Regions from separate parts of the Algoriphagus namhaensis genome, predicted to be linked through region 2. Evidence: riboswitches for the same ligand, from Rfam matches in the RefSeq annotation. Region 2 holds a riboswitch; each other region holds the start of a gene.

What was found. A riboswitch is a leader RNA that binds a small molecule or an ion and turns the genes downstream of it on or off. The one in region 2 is predicted to bind S-adenosylmethionine.
Region 1: another riboswitch for S-adenosylmethionine. It lies ahead of ACFOSV_RS13115 (O-acetylhomoserine aminocarboxypropyltransferase/cysteine synthase family protein); the one in region 2 lies ahead of ACFOSV_RS01365 (trans-sulfuration enzyme family protein).
Region 3: another riboswitch for S-adenosylmethionine. It lies ahead of ACFOSV_RS15755 (homocysteine S-methyltransferase family protein); the one in region 2 lies ahead of ACFOSV_RS01365 (trans-sulfuration enzyme family protein).

Annotation. Positions count from the first base shown of each region.
Region 1 covers NZ_JBHRZS010000007.1:1,107,045-1,114,596, reverse strand. Annotated here, with positions in the region: gene ACFOSV_RS13140 (aspartate aminotransferase family protein) at 1-259, shown strand, start outside; gene ACFOSV_RS13135 (acetylornithine carbamoyltransferase) at 275-1,237, shown strand; gene argB (acetylglutamate kinase) at 1,251-2,051, shown strand; gene ACFOSV_RS13125 (M20 family metallo-hydrolase) at 2,051-3,154, shown strand; gene argH (argininosuccinate lyase) at 3,132-4,466, shown strand; SAM riboswitch class I at 4,555-4,663, shown strand; gene ACFOSV_RS13115 (O-acetylhomoserine aminocarboxypropyltransferase/cysteine synthase family protein) at 4,821-6,122, shown strand; gene ACFOSV_RS13110 (homoserine O-acetyltransferase family protein) at 6,130-7,185, shown strand; gene ACFOSV_RS13105 (DUF2147 domain-containing protein) at 7,188-7,552, opposite strand, start outside.
Region 2 covers NZ_JBHRZS010000002.1:297,155-304,706, forward strand. Annotated here, with positions in the region: gene ACFOSV_RS01340 (creatininase family protein) at 1-548, opposite strand, end outside; gene ACFOSV_RS01345 (N(4)-(beta-N-acetylglucosaminyl)-L-asparaginase) at 624-1,604, shown strand; gene ACFOSV_RS01350 (copper homeostasis protein CutC) at 1,604-2,344, shown strand; gene ACFOSV_RS01355 (FG-GAP repeat domain-containing protein) at 2,344-3,894, shown strand; gene ACFOSV_RS01360 (CBS domain-containing protein) at 4,014-4,475, shown strand; gene ACFOSV_RS01365 (trans-sulfuration enzyme family protein) at 4,476-5,648, opposite strand; SAM riboswitch class I at 5,733-5,834, opposite strand; gene pth (aminoacyl-tRNA hydrolase) at 5,892-6,452, opposite strand; gene ACFOSV_RS01375 (50S ribosomal protein L25/general stress protein Ctc) at 6,531-7,133, opposite strand; gene ACFOSV_RS01380 (ribose-phosphate pyrophosphokinase) at 7,159-7,552, opposite strand, start outside.
Region 3 covers NZ_JBHRZS010000007.1:1,683,907-1,691,458, reverse strand. Annotated here, with positions in the region: gene ACFOSV_RS15765 (PAS domain S-box protein) at 1-1,639, shown strand, start outside; gene ACFOSV_RS15760 (hypothetical protein) at 1,702-3,024, shown strand; SAM riboswitch class I at 3,090-3,190, shown strand; gene ACFOSV_RS15755 (homocysteine S-methyltransferase family protein) at 3,245-4,294, shown strand; gene metH (methionine synthase) at 4,300-6,999, shown strand; gene metF (methylenetetrahydrofolate reductase [NAD(P)H]) at 6,996-7,552, shown strand, end outside.

The sequences.
Region 1 (7,552 bases), on a different contig from region 2:
TGAACAGCTTGGTAATTGGCTTATCTCCGAATTAAAGAAGATTCCAGAAATCACAGAGGTTCGTGGACGTGGCTTAATGATCGGTCTAGATTTGCCGATGCCAGCAGGACCTATTCGTTCGGAATTAGTCCAAAAACACCATATTTTCACTGGAAGTGCTGCAAAAAAACATACGATTCGTTTGCTTCCAGCTTTAAATATCCAAATGAATGATCTAAATTCGTTTGTAACCGCATTAAAACAGCTTATCAATTCCTAACCTATTCCCTTCCAGATGAAAATTTCCCCATCTGAATTCAATTACACTCAATTCCCTGGTAAAACCTTAGCAAGCAAGTTGATCGAATCGGCTCTGGCTTACAAGACAAATCCACTTGCCGATCAAAATAAAGGCAAAGGGAAGCGACTAGGCTGTATTTTCCTAAATCCATCCTTGCGTACGCGTGTATCTACACAAATCGCAGCCAGTAATCTTGGGATAGAATCGGTGGTGCTGAATATGGATAAGGAGGCTTGGGCATTGGAAATGGAGGAAGGTGCCACGATGAACAAAAATACTGTGGAGCACATCAAAGATGCCGCAGGAGTTTTGGGTAGCTATTTTGACTTTCTAGCGGTGAGAGCATTTCCCACACTCACCGATAAATCTGCGGATATGGCTGATGAGGTGATCAATAAGTTTATCAAATACACCGGAAGGCCAATTATTAGCTTGGAATCCGCGCTGAGACACCCTTTGCAAAGCTTGGCAGATCAGGTGACCATTAAAGAAAAAGCTAAAACGACTAAGCCAAAGGTTGTGTTGACTTGGGCACCGCATATTAAAGCCATCCCGCATGCTGTAGCAAATAGCTTTGCAGAATGGACGCTGGGAATGGATTATGATTTAACGATCACTCATCCAGAGGGATATGAATTGGATGAACAATTTACTCAAGGAGCAAAGATAGAATATGATCAAAGTAGAGCACTTCAAAATGCTGATTTTGTGTATGTTAAAAACTGGTCATCTTTCAAGGATTATGGGAAAATTCATCATACAGATCCTACCTGGATGCTCACTGAGAATAGTTTAAAAAATGCTCCAGATGCGCATGTGATGCACTGTCTCCCTGTTCGAAGAAATGTAGAACTTTCTGATGAAATTCTAGATGGGTCAAGAGCATTGATTCAGCAACAGGCAGCTAATCGAGTTTTTGCTGCTCAGGCAGTTTTAAGTCATTTGTTAGACATCTAAACCGAATGAAACCATGAAAATTAGCATTATAAAAATCGGTGGAAATGTCATTGACTATCCTGAAAAACTGGATGAATTTCTGGAGCTTTTTTCAAGATTTCCAGGACATAAAATTCTGGTTCATGGCGGTGGTGTGATGGCTTCTCGATTCGGTGAGTCCATGGGAGTAATGCCTGAAATGGTCGACGGTAGAAGAATCACCGATCGGGATACCCTGGATATTGTAACTATGGTGTATGCCGGGTTGATCAATAAAAACATGGTAGCCAAGCTACAGGAACTCAAACAAAATGCTATTGGTCTGACAGGTGCTGATGGGAATCTGATTCGTTCAGCAAAACGTGCTGTAAAGGATATTGACTATGGATATGTTGGAGATGTCATTGAGGTCAATACCAAGTTCCTGGGGCAATTGCTCGAACTTGGACTTGTACCCTTGGTAAATGCCATCACACACGATAAAAAAGGGCAATTACTCAATACGAACGCGGATAGCATAGCGTCAGCCTTAGCTACTTCTATGGCAAAGGAGCATGAGGTTAATCTTTATTATTGCTTCAATAAGGCTGGAGTTTTGATCGATGAAAAAAATGAAAATTCAATTATTCCGCTGATCAACGAGGATATTTATAATGAGCTAAAAAAGGAAAATGTCATTCATTCTGGCATGATTCCAAAACTTGACAATGCTTTCAAGGCATTAGAAGAAGGCGTAAATAATGTTTGGATCGGCAAAGCAGAAAATCTAATTTTTGCCTCCAAGGGCAAGCTCTCTGGTACAATCATCGAAAAACATCGATATGATCTTTATTGATGGAAGATTTGGATTCATATAGCCAAGAAGCATTCGGTTTACTGAAGCGCTTGATAAGTACGCAGTCCTTTTCCAAAGAAGAAGATCAGACTGCAGGCTTGATTTCTGATTTTTTTACCCAAAAAGGTATTGAAATCAAGCGAATTCAGAATAATGTTATTGCCTATCCAAAGGATTTTAACACCAATTTGCCCTGCATTTGGCTCAATTCCCATCATGATACAGTCAAACCAAATGCAGGTTATACCTTGGACCCTTATTCTCCTATTGAAAAAGACGGGAAGCTTTTCGGACTCGGTTCAAATGATGCAGGCGGATGTTTGGTCAGCCTTATGGCGACATTTTTATATTTCTACGAAAAAGAAATTCCTGCGAATCTTGTTCTGATAGCAAGTGCAGAAGAAGAAATCTCTGGTAAAAACGGTATCAGTTCCATTATTGAGGAACTTCCGGCCTGCGAACTCGCCATCGTGGGAGAGCCAACTTTAAACATGGCTGCTGTAGCCGAAAAAGGCCTGATGGTAATTGATGCAATCACCTATGGAAAGGCAGGGCATGCGGCTCGAAACGAAGGCGTCAATGCGATTTATGAGGCTCTTGAAGATTTAGAGACCATTCGCGGGTTTGAATTTCAAAAAGAATCGCCATTCCTCGGCAAATCCAAGGTAACGGCAACCGTAATCCAAGCAGGAGAACAACATAATGTCGTGCCAGATCAATGCAAATTTGTACTAGACGTAAGGCTCACTGACGCCTATACTTTGGAAGAGGCATTTGTTGAATTGAGTTCAAAATTAAAATCTGAGTTGACTCCAAGATCTATGCGGCTGCAGCCATCATTTCTCCCAGAAGATCACCTAATTCAGAAGGTCTTGGATAACCTAGGTATTGAAAAATATGGAAGTCCTACCCTTTCAGATCAGGCACTCATCCCCTATCCTTCTGTAAAAATTGGCCCTGGAGACTCAGCAAGATCGCATATGGCCGATGAATTTATTTACGTTGAGGAGATTTCTTCGGGAATTACCAACTACGTCAACATCTTAGAAATGTATTTCAATCTTTTAAAATCAAAATCGCATGAAGCTCTGGCAAAAGGATAAAACTAGCCTTAAGGAAGTAGAAAAGTTTACTGTTGGCCGGGATTTGGAGTTTGATCAGCTACTTGCGCCTTTTGATGTGATTGCCTCTATGGCTCATGCGCAAATGCTTTCTTCGATTGGTTTACTCACTGCTGAAGAAAACCTGGAACTTCAGAAAGGATTGAAGGATATCTATTTCGAAATCGAAAAAGGGCAATTTCAAATCCCTGAAGGCGTAGAAGATGTTCACTCGCAAGTGGAATTTCTTCTCACCGAGCGTCTTGGTGAGGTAGGTAAAAAATTGCACAGCGGACGCAGTAGAAATGATCAGGTCCTTGTAGATCTCAAGCTTTTCTATCGGGCTGGCATTCGTGAAATTGTGGAAGATACAAGTGAGCTCTTTGATTTTTTACTCAAATTGTCCGAAAAGCATAAGAATGACCTCATGCCAGGATACACGCATACCCAGCTTGCCATGCCTTCATCCTTTGGTTTATGGTTCAGCTCTTTTGCCGAAGGCCTTACCGAAGACTTGGGTCTTCTTAAAGCGGCATTTGATCTTTCTAACAAAAATCCCTTAGGTTCTGCTGCAGGATATGGATCAAGTTTCCCGCTAAACAGAAGCATGACGGCAGACTTATTGGGCTTTGCAGAGCTTCATCAAAACGTCATTAACGCTCAAAACAGTAGAGGAAAAACCGAAAAAACCATCTCATTTGCACTTTCAGGCCTTGCGGGGACTCTAAATCGTCTGTCTGCTGATGTATGCTTATTTATGAACCAACACTTCGGATTTATTTCATTTCCGGATGAGCTGACGACTGGAAGCAGCATTATGCCACATAAAAAGAATCCAGATGTTTTCGAATTAATTCGAGCCAAAACAAATCAAATTCAAGGAGTTCCAGCTAACGTAACCCTCCTCTTGACCAATACGACCACAGGTTACCATCGCGACTTACAGCTATTGAAAGAAGAGATTTTTCCGGCGATTTCACAGATTCGGGATTGTATTCAGATGACTACTTTTATGCTAAAGTCCATCAAGGTCCGATCAAATATTCTTCAGGATGAGTTTTACAAACATCTATTCTCTGTGGAAGTGGTGAATGAATTGGTTCTTCAGGGCACACCTTTTCGCGATGCTTATAAGCAAGTGGGAAGAGCTATTGAGCGCGGAGAATTCGCTCCCAATCAAAACGAATTGAAGCATACGCATGAAGGGAGTATCGGAAATCTTGGATTGGAAGAAATCCAAAGAAAAATGGACAAAGCCCTTCAATCCTTTGATTTTCAGAAAATTGATTCTTCGATTAAGGCTTTAATTTCATAGGCTAAAAAAATAATTTGCTGGGTTTTGCTTTGATTTTAAAGTAATCCCCTTTTTATTTGCTTCATCCTTTCGCGGATTTTTGCGCAAGGATTTATAAAGAAGAGGTAAGAGACAGGCTCGATGACCCTCTGGCAACCTGGAAAATCCAAGGTGCCAATTCCTGCCAAATAAGATGGTCTTATTTGGAACTATAAATTCTTTGTGACGATGAATAGGATTTTCTACCCAAGTACCCAATCAACACTTCGTAATTCGATTGCAATGCCCCTGAAGCTTCATTTTTGGCTTTCTCAGGCTATGCCCTGCTTTTTAACAATCTCTTTGTATCACATAAACCTATAAACCCCATAAAAAATGTCTACTTATCATTTTGACACACTTCAGCTTCATGCTGGACAAGAACCAGACGGAACCACGAACTCAAGAGCAGTTCCTATTTACCAGACCACATCCTTTGTCTTTAATTCAGCCGAACATGGCGCCAATCTTTTTGGATTAAAGGAATTTGGAAATATCTACACGCGAATCATGAATCCCACAACGGATGTCTTCGAAAAGCGGATAGCCGCCCTTGAAGGTGGTGTAGCGGCAGTTGCGACGGCTTCAGGTCAAGCAGCCCAGTTTATAGCACTAAATAATATTTTGGGTGCTGGTGATAATTTCGTGTCTTCCTCCTATCTCTATGGTGGTACTTACAATCAATTCAAGGTCGCCTTTAAGCGCCTTGGTATTGAAGCCCGGTTTTCAGAAGGACCACAACCAGCTGATTTTGAGAAATTAATTGATGAGAATACCAAAGCGATCTATCTCGAAACCATTGGGAATCCTGAGTTTAATATCCCCGATTTTGATGCGATTGCGGCAGTAGCCAAGGCGCACGACATACCCTTGGTGGTGGATAATACCTTTGGAGCGGGTGGATTTCTTTTCCGCCCTATCGAACATGGTGCAGCTGTTGTGACCTCCTCTGCTACGAAATGGATTGGGGGACACGGTACCTCCATTGGTGGAATCATTGTAGATTCAGGCAACTTCGATTGGGGAAATGGCAAATTCCCACAATTCTCAGAGCCATCCGAAGGCTATCATGGCTTGAATTTTTGGGAAGTGTTTGGAGAAGGAAACCCACTAGGTCTACCAAACATCTCTTTTGCCATCCGTGCGCGAGTTGAAGGATTACGAGACTTTGGTCCAGCGTTAAGTCCATTTAATTCATTTTTGCTTTTGCAAGGAATTGAAACGCTCTCCTTGCGAGTACAGCGAACGGTTGATAATGCCCTTGAAATAGCCAAATGGCTTGAAAATCATCCGAAAGTTGAAAAGGTAAACTATCCTGGTCTTGCCTCTTCACCTTACCATGATTTGGCCAAAAAGTATTTGCGAAATGGCTTCGGTGGTGTACTCTCGTTTGTCCTGAAAGGCGATAAAGAAACCACATCTTCCTTCATTAATAATCTTGACCTGATATCTCATTTAGCGAATGTGGGTGACGCAAAAACTTTGATTATTCAGCCTTCAGCCACCACACATCAACAGCTCTCCGATGCCGAGCAGTTGGCAGCTGGAGTGACTCCCACCCTTTTAAGATTATCCGTTGGGCTCGAGCATGTGGAGGATATCAAGAATGATCTTACCCAAGCTTTTTCAAAACTTTAATTGATCAATGAATTTACAAAGTCAAGTGGCGTTGATTCCAATGAAACAGGAAATATTTCATTCTGCAGAAGAGCTAGAATTAGAGTCTGGTGAAAGGCTTGAAGAATTTGATATTCAGTATACTACCTATGGTGAGATTGCTCCTGATGGGGGCAATGTCATCTGGATAGTACACGCATTGACAGGTGACTCAAACGCTGCAGAATGGTGGAGTGGTTTAATTGGTGAGGATAAATTTTATGATCCCGCAAAAGACTTCATTATTTGTGCAAACCTCTTGGGTTCATGTTATGGATCTACTAATCCCTTGAGCAAAAAACCAGGTTCGGATAAAAGCTTTTTTTATGAGTTTCCCGAACTAACCACAAGAGATCTCGCCTCAAGCTTGGAGCGACTTCGTTTACATCTTGGGATTAGGAAGATTCATACCCTCATAGGTGGCTCTTTGGGTGGACAGGTTGCATTAGAGTGGGCTTGGGAACTGGGTGATAGTCTAAAAAACCTCATCGTTTTAGCCAGTACGGCGAAAACATCACCTTGGACCATAGGCTTTAATGAGACTCAGCGTATGAGCATCGAGTCTGATGTGACTTGGGGCGAAGAGATTCCAAATGCTGGTCAGGTAGGCTTAAAAACTGCTCGGGCCATTGCCATGTTGAGTTACAGACACCCCAAGGATTTTCAACGAAAACAATCAGATACGGAAGAAAAACTGGATCGATTCAAAGCGTCTTCGTATTTGAGATATCAAGGAGAAAAATTGGCAAAGAGATTCAATGCGCTCTCCTATTGGCTACTGAGCAAAACCATGGATAGTCATGATTTGGGAAGAAAAAGAGGGGGTAGCGCAAAAGCACTTTCAGAAATTAAGGCAAGAGTATTAGCCGTGGGTGTAAATTCAGACCTGCTCTTCCTTCCAGAAGAATCCCAGTTCATCAGCTCTCACGCTAAACGAGGGACTTACAAGGAAATCCTTTCTGACGCAGGACACGATGCCTTTTTGATTGAATTTGAGCAATTATCAAGCTATATCGGTTCTTTCTACCTAGAGCAAAAAAGCTAATATCACTTAATACGAGTCCACTCAACAGTACGACCTACCCAGGAAAAACCTATATATCCTTTGACCTCGAGCACTGAATCACCTTTAAGCTTCACCTCACAGGAATAGGTTTTTCCTGACTCTGGGTCATAGATTTCACCATCTTCCCAGGCTCCTTTTTTGTATTTCAGGCCTTTCAAAATGCTTAGTCCCATCAAAGGTCGATTTCTCAATTCTGGATCCGAATTTTCTACGTCAAGAAATGGCCCCTCACCCTGATCTTCGCGAGTTAGGGCTATAATCTTACCTAAATATTCTCCACCATTTTTCATGATCTGAATTTTGGCGGATTTCTCGGTATTATACCAAGTCCCTAGAATCGCATCTT
Region 2 (7,552 bases):
TCTCCGGCTTGATCCAAGGGCAGTACTAAATCAGGTCTAAAATGTAAAATTAGAGAAGTCTCTAGCTCATCTGCATGATCTCCACCTTCTTCAAAAAATTCAGATTTATCTAAGGCTTGAAACCAACTGCAGGTAAGTAGAAGCATTTCAGGAAATTGGAGTCCTAGCTCGCGAAGCATGGTTTTAAAATCATTACCACCATGACTATTAAGGATTAGAAACTTTTTGATGCCTTGTCGATTGAGCACTTCTAAGACATCTTTTAAAATGTAAAATTGAGTACTTGGATTCATGTTGATATCCAAATAAATGTCAGATTGGCCTGTATTGACCCCGAAAGGTATCGTTGGTAGAATGGTTAAATTCGCACCCATTTCCCAAGCCTTTCTACCCGCTTCAGCTCCTATTTCATCGGCTTCGTATACATCTGTCCCATAGGGCAAATGATAATTATGGGCTTCAGTTGCTCCCCAGGGAAGTACAGCCAAGTCAAAACGATGAGTCTTTAGACTTTTCCAGTTTGATTCTTTTAGTATGTAGGGTCGCATAGCAAAAGTTAGAGTTTAGAAGTTTAATTTAGAGGATACAATCAAATCTGATCTTCCTTTTTAAAAATAGTCTTTATGGGTGATAGAAGAAAATTTATAAAACAATCACTTTTAGGTTCTGCAATTCTTTATCCAGGCATAAGTCAGGCTTTGGGTAAGCCAAAACAAGAGATCGCTGCTGGGGAGAAACCCTTGATTTTATCAACTTGGAATCACGGTCTGCCAGCCAATGCCAATGCACTTGATTCATTACGAAATGGCGGATCAATTCTGGATGCTGTGGAAGTGGGAGTTAGAACTACCGAGCTCGACCTCGATAATTTATCGGTAGGTTTACAAGGACTTCCGGACCGGGAAGGAATTGTAACGCTTGATGCTTCGATCATGACAGGAGACGGTGCCTGCGGATCAGTGGCATTTTTACGTCAGATTAAGCATCCTATATCAGTAGCTCGAAAAGTAATGGAGGAGACTCCCCATGTCATGCTTGCAGGAGAAGGCGCAAGGCAATTTGCTATGGCCCAAGGATTTCCATTAGAAAAGGAAGAGCTTTCTCCGGGAGCCGAAAAGGCCTATGAGGAATGGAGAAAAACGAGCCAATACAAGCCCATCATTAATATTGAAAATCACGATACCATTGGTATGATCGGAATCGATGCCGATGGTAAAATGGCGGGTAGCTGTACTACGAGTGGCTTGGCCTATAAAATGCATGGCAGAGTAGGCGATAGTCCGATTATTGGGGCTGGGCTTTATGTGGATGATGAAGTTGGGGCAGCTACAGCTACTGGTCTTGGAGAGACCATTATCAGGATCTGTGGGAGCTTTTTGATTGTGGAGTTGATGAGACAGGGAAGATCACCTCAGGAGGCTTGTGAAGAGACCGTCAGACGACTGGTTGCTAAAACCAAAAATCCGAGTGATATTCAAGCAGGGTTTCTAGCCATCAATAAAGAGGGAGAAATGGGAGCCTTTGCAGTGCATCCCGGATTTAATTTCGCAAAGGGCTTGCTTCAATCGAATGATTTAATTGATTCAAAAAGCTACTTTTCGTAATGGGGAATATTATTCTGGAGGCTCCTGTTTTTAATGTTTCAGCCGCAATAGAAGCAGCCCAATACGGAATTGATCGTATTGAACTTTGTTCCAATTTTCCAGAAGGGGGAGAAACGCCTAGCCCTGGAATGCTTTCATTTTTGAAACGAGAGATAGATATCCCAATCTTTGTAATGATTAGGCCACGGGGTGGTGATTTTTGCTATTCTGATAAGGAGGTATCCATTATGAAAGAGGATATCAAAATTCATTTAGATAAAGGGGCTGACGGCTTTGTTTTTGGAGTTTTGGATTCAATGGGGAATGTCAACTCAGACGCCTGTGAGGCTCTTTTAAGGGCGACGGAGGGGCTTCCATGTACCTTTCACAGAGCTTTTGATGCAAGTCGAAATTTGAATGATTCTTTGGAACAGATCGTGTCATTAGGCTTTAACAGAATTCTGACTTCAGGTGGAAGAAATACCGTATCGGAGGCTTCTCAAACGCTCCTCGAACTCTTTGATCAAGCTGCAGATCGAATTATTATCATGCCCGGTGGAGGAAGTAAGCCTGAGCATATTGATCAGTTTTCAGTGAATTCATTCTTTACTGAAATACACGCGTCCTGTAAGACTTGGAAGAAATCCGCGAACCAATTTCAGCGGAAAGGGTTAATTTTTTCCGAAGAGCCTAAGGCATTTACACATTATTTGGGAGTCAATGAAGAGTTGGTTGCGGAGTTTAAGAGTAAGTTGATTTGATGCGAAATCTCAGAGTTATACTAGCCATTTTATTGGTGACCATGGCTTGCGAGCCTATTTCTGAAAGAAAGCAGCCTCCCCCAAGTCTTGAGCAACTAGCCGCGGATCAAAACTTAAATTTATCAGGAGGGCAGCTCGCAAAAGCCTATTGTGGATCTTGTCACATAGCCCCAGACCCTTCTGTTTTGGATCGACCAACTTGGGAAAGCAGTGTATTGCCTGATATGCGTATGCGTTTGGGTTTGATTATTCCTGAGGACTTTGGGCGAACGATGCCCGTGGATATGAATGTTCCCGAGGGGGTGTATTCACCTGTTCCACTGATCACTAGGCCAAATTGGGATAAAATAGCCGAGTACTATTTGGAAAATGCCCCTTCCGAGCCACTTCCTCAAAAGGTCAAGGCCAAACCAACTTTCGGACTACCTATTTTTAATGTTATACAGCCTTCGTTTCCAAAAAGTAACCCTGATTTAACCACACTTTTAGCATTTGATGAAAAAAGAGGAGATGTTTACCTTGGTCATCGATTTAAAACTCTTTTTATTCTAGACCCAAGTGACGGTTTTCAGGTCAAAGACTCGGTTTTCATTGGTTCTTCAGTCGTACAAATCTGCTTTGATGAGGAGTCTAATGGTTTTGAACTATTGACTATGGGTGGAATGGACCCTTCAAACGATTCTTTAGGTATTCTTACTCGTTATGACTTGCATGATTCTAGTAACTGGGAGTCTAAGATCATCATAAACAATCTGATGCGACCCGTACATACAACTAGAGGGGATTGGAACTCAGATGGGGTTGAAGATAGGGTAATCTGTCACTTCGGAAATCATATTGGAAAGCTATCCATGTATTTGTCTGAGGGAAATTCCTTTAGGGAAGTGGTCCTCAAGAATCTTCCAGGAGCTCGAAAGAGTATCCCTGTAGATTTTGATTTAGATGGGGATTTAGATCTTTTGGTGGCGATGACTCAAGCAAACGAAGGGATTGTTTTCTGGGAAAATGACGGTACTGGAAACTTCAAGGAAAGGCAACTTCTAGGGTTTCAGCCTTCATTTGGCTTGAGTGATTTTAGCTTTGAAGATATGAATGGAGATGGATTACCAGATATCATTACTGTCAATGGGGATAATGCTGATCAATCTCAAATTCTCAAAAACTATCACGGAGTTCGAATATTTTTAAATAGAGGGGAAGAGGAATTTGAAGAGACTTGGTTTTATCCAATCTACGGCGCAACCGGTCTTGAAGTAGCGGATTTTGATTTGGATGGGGACATGGATTTGTTTACGCTGGCCTTTTTTCCGGATCCTAACCAAAGTCCATCCCAATCGCTTATTTATTTTAGTCAAAGCTCGAGTTTACAATTTGACCCTTTTGTACCAAAACTGAGTACTAAAAATAAGTGGTTGACCTTGACAAAAGGGGATTTAGGGGGGGATGGTGATTTGGATATTGTCGTAGGAGAGTTTGATTTTGATGAATTGTATCAGGCGCCAAAGGATAATTGGCAGCCTATCCTAATATTCGAGAATGAAATAAAATAAAATACTTTTTATTTTAGATTTTATTATTTTTAATTCTGATAAATTTAAATTATTAGGTTTAAATTTTTATAAATCAATTTTTCTCCTTATTTTATTCTTCACTCTAAACCTAAATTACCATGGTAAAAAGTTTTCAAGGAGTAAGAATGGCTCCACCCAAAAAAACAACGGCTCAACCTTTATTAGTCAAGGATCATATGACAACCAAGCTGACTACATTCAAGCCGGATGATACCCTAGATCAGGTCATGGAAATCCTCACCAAAAAGAAGATTTCTGGCGCACCTGTTTTGGATGAATCCGGAGGATTGATAGGAATCATATCAGAAGTAGACTGCTTGAAAGAAATCATCAAGGGTAAGTACACAAACACGCCAAAGTTTCCATCCAAAGTGGAAGATCACATGACCAAAAATGTAATGACTCTCAGTCCTGAAATGTCACTTTTCGATGCAGCTGGCAAATTCCTTGAATTTAAAATCCGAAGGTTTCCTGTAGTTCAAAATGGTCAGCTGCTAGGTCAAATAAGTTTGAGTGATTTGATCCGTGCATTTCCTAAATTGAGACAAACTACTTGGTAATTATTTCGAAAGGTCGAGCGCACGATCAATATCATTAATAATATCCTCTGGATGCTCCAGCCCTACAGAGATTCGAACAAGCCCATCAGTTATTCCCACTCGAGCCCTTTCTTCAGGGCTCAATTTGCTATGCGTGGTACTGGCCGGATGAGTGGCAATGCTCCGACTATCACCTAGATTTGCGGTACGGGAAATCATCTCTAATGAATCGATAAAGCGCTTTGTTCTCTCAATTCCATTTTTCAAAGTTAGCGTAAGAATTCCGCCTCCTAGTCTCATTTGTTTTTTGGCTACTTCATATTGAGGATGAGAGGGTAAAAATGGATATTTCACACCTTCCAAATGCTGATTCCCTTCGAAGTAGGAAGCAATTTTCATTGCGCTATCACAATGTCGCTCCATTCTCACAGCAAGGGTTTCCATGCTTTTGGAAAGAACCCAAGCGTTAAATGGTGAAATCGCCGGTCCAGTATGTCTGGTGAAAAACTGAACATCCTTGATTAATTCGCTTTTCCCTAAAATCAATCCTCCCAATACTCGTCCCTGTCCATCAATGTATTTTGTTGCACTGTGGGTAACCAGATCTGCCCCCCATTTTGAAGGCTGTTGTATGTATGGAGTGGCAAAGCAATTGTCTACCACCAAGATTAAGTTATTCGCCTTGGCAAACTTGCCAGCCCATTCAAGGTCGATGATTTCGAGTCCTGGATTCGAAGGCGTTTCCAAGAAGAGCATCTTGGTATTGGGTTGGATCAAACTTTCCCAATTTTTATAATCTGAAATGTCTCCGTAGGTGCTAGTGATTCCCCACTTTGGGAAAACCCGAGTGAGTAGTTGATGGGTTGATCCAAAAAGTGAGCGAGAAGCAATGATATGATCCCCTTGCTGAAGCAAAGAGGCAATGGAGCCAAACATTGCCGCCATACCCGAAGCGGTGGCTATTCCGGCCTCAGTTAGCTCTGCTGCACAAAGCTTTTCGATGAGATCAGACGAATTGGGGTTGGCATACCTTGAATAAATGTTCCCTTCGGTCTCATCTGCGAATGTAGCTCTCGCTTCCTCCGCACTATCAAATGTAAAACTGGAAGTCAGGTAAATAGCTGAAGAATGCTCTTTTTGGTCTGACTTGCTTGGACTAATGCGAATGGCGTTGGTTTCGAAGTGTTTGCTCATGTTGGTATTTTAAATAGGGGCAAAATCCTTTATAAAGCACCTACCAAAAAAAGCAAACTAGAAATGATTCGTGGAGTTGAAGCCTATTTATAGTTCCCTGTTCGGGTAGGATTTGGCACCTTTCAATATGCTTGAGGGTTGCCAGAGGGTCACAGAGCCTATTCTCTCACCTCTTCTTTATAAATCAGTTGCCTGAAGAGTAACAAATAACGTTTGGACAATTTGTATTTCCAAATCCAAGCATTATTTATTGAAATTGTTCATGGTGCGTTCGATTCCTACAGAAGCAAAAGATAGAATCATTTCAATTGCCCGATCCATGATCAATGGGAGCTCCGCAAACTCTCCATCTGTAAACCGTCCAAGCACGTAGTCAACTTGCTTTCCTTTTGGGAAATCATCCCCAATTCCCATTCGTAGTCTGGGATAATTTGAACCTCCAGTGAGCATCTCAATATTCTTGAGCCCATTATGTCCTGCTGCACTTCCCTTCGCTCGCATCCTGAGTGTCCCAAATGGCAAGGCGACTTCATCTACCACAACAAGGGTATTTTCTTTCGGTATTTTCAATTCCTTCATCCAATAATTCATCGACTTCCCGCTGAGATTCATATAGGTGGTCGGCTTTATCAAATGGACATGCCGTCCCTTGTATTTGAATTCTGACTTGAAGGCTAGTCTCGAGCTTTCCCAAGTGCATTGCTGGGCGTCAGCGAGTCGGTCCAAAGTGAGAAATCCTATATTATGTCTTGTTAATTCGTATTCAGGACCAATGTTGCCTAGTCCTACGATTAAATATTTCATGGTTTATTCGTTCGATTCTAAGATAAAAAAAATCCTGTCAGGTTATGACAGGATTTTAAATGATCAGAAAAAGGAAGATTAATCTTCAGATTCCTCCTCTTCACTTTCGTCACCTGGCTGCTTGCCTCTTAGTGCTCTTGGGATACCTACCGTAACGATAGACACGCTAGGGCTAGTCAAGATTTCGAATCCTTCTGGGGTGATTTGACCCACTTTGAAAGACTTACCTAGATCTAGTTTAGAAATATCAATGGTGATATAATCTGGAAGATTTTCAGCAATACCTTTTACCTTAATCAATCGAGTTTTCATCTCCAACTTACCACCTTTGGCGATACCTGGAGAACGTCCCTCAACCTTAACTGGTATCTCGAATTTAATCGGGGTATCATCAGTATAAGCTAGGAAATCAGCATGAAGTAAAACTTCACTTACTGGATGGAACTGCGCATCCTTCAATACGGCTTTGATTTCAGTACCTTCGATATTCAACAATACTAGGTGAACGTCTGGGGTATAAATCAAATCCTTGAAAAGGATAGCTGGAGAGTAGAAGTGAATCTGCTCTTTGATGCCAGGACCATAAACTACGCAGGGAACATTACCAGAATCTCTGATTTCAGAGAGATTAGCACTGTCGAGATTTGCTCTTTTAAACCCTATAATCTCAAGTGTTTTCATATATACTTAATTTTAAAATTGGTTCTTAAATGAATAAAGAACTGATAGAGGTGTTGCCTGTGACTGCATGGATCGCTTTCGCATACAACTCTGCTACTGTCAGTACTTTAATTTTATCCGAGGGCCTTTTCAAAGGAATGGTATCTGTGATGACCAATTCTTCTAACATGGATTTTTCGATGTTTTCATAGGCTTTACCTGAAAGCACACCGTGAGTAGTAATTGCTCTGACAGTGTTTGCACCTTTCTCTTTTAAGAGTTCGGCTGCTTTGCACAAAGTGCCAGCTGTATCAACCAAATCATCTACTAAAACCACATCCATCCCTTCTACTTCTCCTATTACTTGCATGGATGCCACCTCGTTGGCCCTTTTTCTGTGCTTATCACAGACGACCATTTCTACTTCGAAATGCTTGGCA
Region 3 (7,552 bases), on a different contig from region 2:
TTTCGCCAAAAATCTCCTAGATGATCCTTACATCCGAGGTATTCTGTTTAGCGCCAGAGATATTACGGATTTCATTGAAACTAAGGAAGATCTGAGGAGATCAGAAGAAAAGTATAGAACCCTGGTAGAAGAGTCAACAGAAATTATATTCTCCCTTTCCGATACTTTTGAGCTCACCTATGTTTCGCCGAACGTAACTCAGTTTCTTGGCTATTCATCTGACGAGGTGACTGGACATAGCATTTTTGAGTATCTTGATCCGGAAGATCTTGGGGCCTTTCAAGGAATGCTTAGCGAGGAAGAAAATTTCCTAGAAAAAAATCAAATCCTAGAATTTCGACTTAAGCACAAGGACGGTAGTTTTCGTGTATTCAATTCCAATGGCAAGGTGATTAAAAACAAAGAGAATTCGAAGGGATACTACACAGGAATTGCCAGAGATATCTCAAAATTGAAAGAAGCACAGCAAGCTTTGCTTAAGGAAAAAGAGCGGGCTGAGCAGGCTTCACTGATCAAGTCACAGTTCCTTTCCATAATGAGTCATGAAATCCGAACTCCTCTAAACGCGGTAGTCGGAATGTCTCACTTTTTAATGCAGGAGAATCCTCGCCCAGACCAGCTCGAAAATTTGAAAACTTTGCAGTTTTCTGCGGAAAACTTAACAGGTTTGATCAATGATATCTTAGACTATTCTAAAATCGAATCGGGTAAAATAGAGCTTGAGCTTGTTCCTTTCGATCTGCGAATGTTGATCTCAAGATTGGTTCATTCTTATTCATTCCAGGCGAGTGAAAAAAATCTCAAGCTCAGTTGCCAGATCGACGATTCCATTCCAGACTCCTTAATAGGAGACCCCATTCGTATAGGTCAAATTGTAAATAATTTGATTTCAAATGCGATTAAGTTTACCGAAAAGGGGGAGGTCTCAATGCATTTAACTAATCTAGATCAGACCGAGGATGAAATGCGAATCCGGTTTGTTTGTTCAGATACTGGAATTGGGATTCCTTCGGAAAAAATGGATTCGATTTTTGAGGAATTTACGCAGGCTTCCTCCGATACTACGCGTAAATATGGTGGTACTGGACTTGGATTGACGATTGTGAAGAGATTGGTTCAGCTTCATGGATCCGATATAGAAGTGCAAATGAAGCCTGAGGGAGGAACAGATTTTGCATTTGAGCTTACTTTTAAAATTCCATCTAAAAAAACAAAACCTATGTCCGATGCCGGTCGATCAGCACCCAAATCTCTAGAAGATGCATCCATTTTGGTAGCAGAGGATAATATGGTGAATCAGATCCTGATTCAGAAATTTTTAACTTCCTGGAATACCGGCAAATTGGTGCTGGTATCAGATGGACAAGAAGCCATGGATGAGTTTGAAAAAGCTGATTTTGATGTGGTTCTCTTGGATTTGCAGATGCCTCGTGTAGATGGCTTTGAGGTGGCTGAGTACATTCGAAGTCATTCAGATGCTCACAAAAGTCAAACACCTATTCTAGTTCTTACAGCATCTTCCATCCACGAGATTAGAGAAAAGATGAATGAAGTTGGGATCAATGACTTCGTCCCCAAACCTTTCACTCCTGAGGGCCTTTACGATAAATTGTTGGGTCAATTGAATAAGAAGGGATAAAAGAGCTTTTTTAGCATAAATTTTGCCTTTTCATCCCAAGCTTATCTCGACCAGCCTGATCAATGAGGATTAATTTTAGCCGTGTATTCGTATTTTTTTGCTTTTGGGTAGGAGTGTCTACTTCTGCATGGGCTCAAAAATTCTACGAAAAGAGGAGTACTCTGTACGTGCTAGGAGGTACTTCTACGGCCAAACTCAATCAATTTGATCAGCTACTCTCAGATCGGGGAATCTCTGGACTTCCCAACCGGTATCAAACCTTTGGGTTGGGAGCACAGACACGTTTGAATGACTTGGTTATTGGTTTTGAATTGTATCAAAACCATGGAGGAAGAGGGCAACTGGACGACTATAGAATCGACTACCGTACCTCCAGAGCTTTGATCAATGTTGGATATTCCTTTACCGAAGAATCGAAATTTCAGTTGATCCATTATATGTCTTTAGGAGTGGGCTACCTGAATTTTCAGATGCTCCCCTCAGAGCAGCCGGATCAATTGAATGCCTTTCTCCAAGATCCAGCCGAAGGCTTTATACTTAGGGAAAATGATATCCAAAAAGGGAGCGGGAAATACGGGAATTTTTTAACTGAAATAGGATTTCATCTCACATATGATTTCCCTATTCCTGGTCGAAAAGAATCAGTTTCTTTGATTGGGAAGTTCGGTTATTCCTTCAGTCCATTTGAGGGGAAGTGGGACCTAAATGGAGTTTCTTTTGAAAACACGCAAGCTGGTGCTTTTCTTCGTCTAGGAGCAGGAATCACCATTCCTGACCGTAATTTTTTCTATAAGGACGCGAGTATCACCTTTTACCTGCTTAATAGTTTTCATTTCTCGAAGCCTGATAAATTTAACCGACAATTGGTGGAAGCCGGTCTCAATCCATTGGAAGGAAGGCCCTCGAATCTAGGTGTCAAAATTCTCGGTCAGACTGAGAAGTTGCTTTATGGATTGGAGGTATACAATCTAGCCATGGATGGAGCAGCAAGTGATTTTCAATCTCATAGTTTAAACAGTCTGAGAGTCTATGCAGATGCTGGAATGAAAGTTTTTCAGGTAAAAAACTTTGCATTTGGGGCTTTGGCGGGCCTAGGCTATGGCAATATTCGCTACACCATTACCCAAAATTCCAAACCTGATTTTCCTGAGTTGCTGGAGCAAAGAGATTTTGATGGCTATTTGAGAAGTGGTGGATTACTCGGTAAGCCAGAGGTGTTTTTAGAGTATGGGCTACCTGTTCAAGACGGTAAGCTGTTCGATTTGGTCTTTAGCACCTCATTGGGATATGAATTGCCCTTGGCAAATTTCAAACTTGCCGAGCTCGGAATGGCTGGCTTTATGGCCGCACCCTACTGGAATATAAGTGTCGGAATCCGCCCATAATTTGATGGCTAAATTCTTAATTGCGAGTTAGGTGGTTTTTTATCGATTTGGTATTACCTTTGGTGAGCTTATCGAGAAAGACCGAGGGAAGGGCCCTTTGACGTCTTAGCAACCTGTAAACAAGGTGCTAACTCCCATTCCGGATGAATCCGGAAACAGATGAGCGGAGAAGTAGATTTACTTTTTTCCGTGGTTTTGCTCGATTAAGCTTTTATAGACTATGCAAAACAGAACGGACTTACTTCTAGCACAATTAGCCAAAAGAATTCTTATCCTCGATGGTGCCATGGGTACCATGATTCAGCGATATACGCTGACAGAAGAGGATTTTCGAACTCCCGCATTGGCAAATCATCACAAGCCTCTCAAGGGTAACAATGATCTATTGTCCCTTTCCAGACCTGAAATCATCAAGCAAATTCATCAAGAATATCTGGATGCTGGTGCTGATATTATTGAGACGAATACCTTCAGTGGGACATCCATTGCTCAGGCGGACTATGATTTGTCTGACTTAGCTTATCAAATCAATTTCCAATCTGCTTTGCTCGCTAAGGAAGTGGCACTCGCAGTATCCTCCCAAACTCCGAAACGACCTCGATTTGTAGCTGGAGCTTTGGGACCCACCAACCGAACGGCGTCAATTTCACCGGATGTCAATGACCCTGGGTTTAGAGCGGTGACTTTCGATCAACTAGCAGATGCCTACAAGGAGCAGACTAGAGGTCTCTTGGATGGGGGAGTGGATATACTTTTGGTGGAGACCATTTTTGATACCCTTAATGCTAAAGCAGCGCTATTTGCAATTCAGGAGGTTTTTGAAGAAAGAAATATCCCCTTGGATCCCAAAGAAGGAGGGATTCCAATAATGATTTCAGGTACCATTACGGATGCTTCGGGTAGAACTCTTTCCGGGCAAACCACAGAAGCTTTTTTGATTTCCGTAAGCCATGTACCACTCCTTTCCGTAGGACTCAACTGCGCTCTCGGTGCAAAGGAGCTACGACCCTATCTTAAAGTGCTAGCTCAAAAAGCTCCCTTCTATGTGAGTGCCTATCCAAATGCCGGACTTCCCAATGAATTTGGGGCCTATGATCAAGATGCCAAGGAAATGGCAGATCAAGTGCATGAATTTTTAAAAGATGGTTTGCTGAATATTCTCGGGGGCTGCTGCGGGACTACTCCTGATCATATTTCAGCTCTAGCCAAAATGGCCGAAAGCTATGCCCCACGGAGCCTTGAATCTCAAGAAAATATTTTAGCCGATTGAATGTGATGGAGACTAGAAACCTATTAAAGCTATCTGGCTTAGAACCTTTGGTGTTCACACCCGAACTGAATTTTGTGAATATCGGTGAGCGAACTAATGTAACTGGTTCGAAGCGATTTGCACGGTTGATTCTTTCAGGAAATTATGACGAGGCACTGGAAGTGGCCTTGGACCAAGTGCGAGGGGGAGCGCAGATTCTTGACGTCTGTATGGACGAAGGAATGCTCGATGGGGAAGCCGCTATGACTCAATTTTTAAATTTGATTGCTTCTGAGCCTGAAATTTCTCGAATCCCGATTATGATTGATAGTTCGAAATGGTCTATCATTTTGGCGGGACTTAAATGTGTGCAGGGCAAAGGAATCGTGAATTCAATCTCGCTCAAAAATGGTGAGGAAGAATTTCTTCAGCAGGCCAAAACCATCAAGAAATTTGGAGCTGCAGTTGTGGTGATGGCCTTTGATGAGGACGGACAGGCGGATACCTACGAGAGACGAATCGAAATCTGTAAACGCAGCTATGACCTTTTGGTGCGGAAGGCCAGGTTTAATCCTGACGATATAATTTTTGATCCTAATATTTTCCCTGTGGCCACAGGAATGGAGGAGCACAGAAAGAATGCGGTGGATTTTTTCGAAGCGACCAAATGGATCAAAGCCAATCTTCCTGGTGCAAAAGTAAGTGGAGGTGTGAGTAATGTAAGTTTCTCTTTCCGGGGAAATAATCCTGTCCGAGAAGCCATGCATGCCTCTTTCCTTTATCATGCCATCAAGCATGGGATGGATATGGGAATTGTGAACCCTACGATGTTGGAGGTATATGATGACATTCCCAAGGACCTTTTGGAGCGAGTGGAAGATGTGCTTTTCGACCGAAGGGAGGATGCTACAGAGCGGCTTTTGGACTTTGCTGAGACTGTAAAATCTACAGGTAAAAAAGAAATTGCAAACGAGGCTTGGCGATCTGACCCAGTGGCAAAACGAATCGAACATGCGCTTGTCAAAGGGATTTTGGATTACATCATAGAGGATACCGAGGCGGCAAGACTAGAATTAGTCAATCCGCTTAAAGTGATCGAAGGCCCGCTGATGGATGGGATGAATGTAGTGGGAGACCTATTTGGTGAAGGGAAAATGTTCCTCCCTCAAGTGGTGAAGTCTGCCCGAGTGATGAAGAAAGCGGTGGCCTATTTAGAGCCATTTATGCCTTTGCCGGAAGAAGGGCAAGAGGAAAGCTCTTTGAAAAAAATTCTGATGGCTACCGTAAAAGGTGATGTGCATGACATTGGGAAAAATATCGTAGGCGTGGTATTGGCCTGCAATAGCTACCAAATCATCGATTTAGGGGTTATGGTAGATGCCCAAAGGATCATCGACGAAGCGATAAAAAACAAAGTTGATATCATCGGATTGAGCGGTCTAATCACGCCTTCCCTCGATGAGATGGTCAATGTAGCATCCGAAATGGAACGTCAAGGCTTGAAAATCCCATTATTGATAGGAGGAGCCACCACATCCAGAATTCATACGGCGGTAAAAATCGATCCGGTGTATTCAGGAACCGTGGTTCATGTGACTGATGCGAGTAAATCCGTCCCTATTGCCGGTGAAGCCATTAGCCCTGAAACTAAAGACGCATACCACAAGCAAATTAAAGAAACTTATGCTGAGCTTCGAGTAGCTCATGAAGCCAAGCAATCAGTCAAACAGCTAATTTCCTACGACGAGGCCAAGGAGAACCCTGTCGAGATAGACTGGGAAAATTACGCTCCAGTCAAGCCCAAAGCACTTGGAAAAACGGTTCTTGAAGAGCTGGATATGCAAGTTTTGCGAAAGTATATCGACTGGACCCCGTTTTTCAGCACTTGGATGCTGAGTGGGAAGTATCCAAAAATCTTGGAAGATCCTGTAGTTGGTTCTGAAGCCAAGAAGCTTTTTGCCGATGCCAATCAAATGCTCGATCAGCTTATTTCTGAGCGCTGGCTTTCTGCCAAAGCTGTTTTTGGGCTTTTCCCGATAGAGAGACTTGATGACAGTATCCGAATTCTGCCTTCAGAAGCCACTGGAGATAAAAACGGTGAATTCCACTTTTTGCGACAGCAAGGTAAAAAAGGAAGAGGAGTGCCTAATCGATCATTGGCAGACTACCTTCATCCAAATCAAACAGATTATCTGGGTTGCTTTGCCGTAACTGCAGGACTTGGAATGGAGCCAAAGCTGGAGGAGTTTCAGAAAAATGGAGATGACTATAATGATATTCTCTTAAAAGCCTTAGCAGATAGATTGGCGGAGGCAGCCGCTGAATATGTTCACGAGCTTGTCCGAAAAGAGTATTGGGGCTATGCAACGGATGAGTCTTTAGAAAATGACGATCTAATCCGTGAGAATTATACAGGTATTCGCCCAGCTCCCGGATACCCGGCCTGTCCCGAGCACTCCGAAAAAGAGGAGATTTTCCGACTTCTCGATGCGGAAGGAATTGGCATGAAGTTGACCTCAAGCTATGCGATGTACCCTACATCTTCGGTCTCTGGCTTTTATTTTGGGCATCCCGAATCCGCTTATTTTGGGCTTGGAAAGATCGCTCAAGATCAGGTTAAAGACTATGCAGACCGAAAGAAAATAAGTTTGGAGGCAGCAGAAAAGCTTCTTTCCCCAAATTTGGCCTATTCCCCTCAATCCATCTCCACAGAATCAATTGTATGAAAATTACCGAGCATTTAGCAAAAGCAGATAAAACGCTTTTTTCTTTTGAAATCCTACCTCCGCTCAAGGGACAAAGTCTTAAAGAGTTATTGCAGGGGATTGAGCCACTGATGGATTTTAAGCCTCCTTTTGTGGATGTGACCTATCATAGGGAAGAGTATATCTATAAAAAGCATCCAAATGGCCTACTAGAGCGAATCAGTACAAAGAAGCGCCCAGGAACAGTGGGTATTTGCGCAGCGATTATGAATCGCTTTCATATCGACGCGGTACCGCACTTGCTCTGTGGAGGCTTTACCAAAGAAGAAACCGAAAATGCCCTGATCGACTTGAATTTTATCGGGGTGGAAAACGTCCTAGCGCTACGTGGTGATGCGCCCAAGACGGAAGGCAAATTTGTACCGGAGGAGAATGGGCACAGCTATGCTTCCGAACTGGTCCAGCAAATCGTACGGATGAACAAAGGCAAATACCTACATGAGGAGACGGAGCCTGCTTTCCAAACAGATTTTTGTGTGGGTGTAGCAGGCTATCCGGAGAAACATTTTGAGGC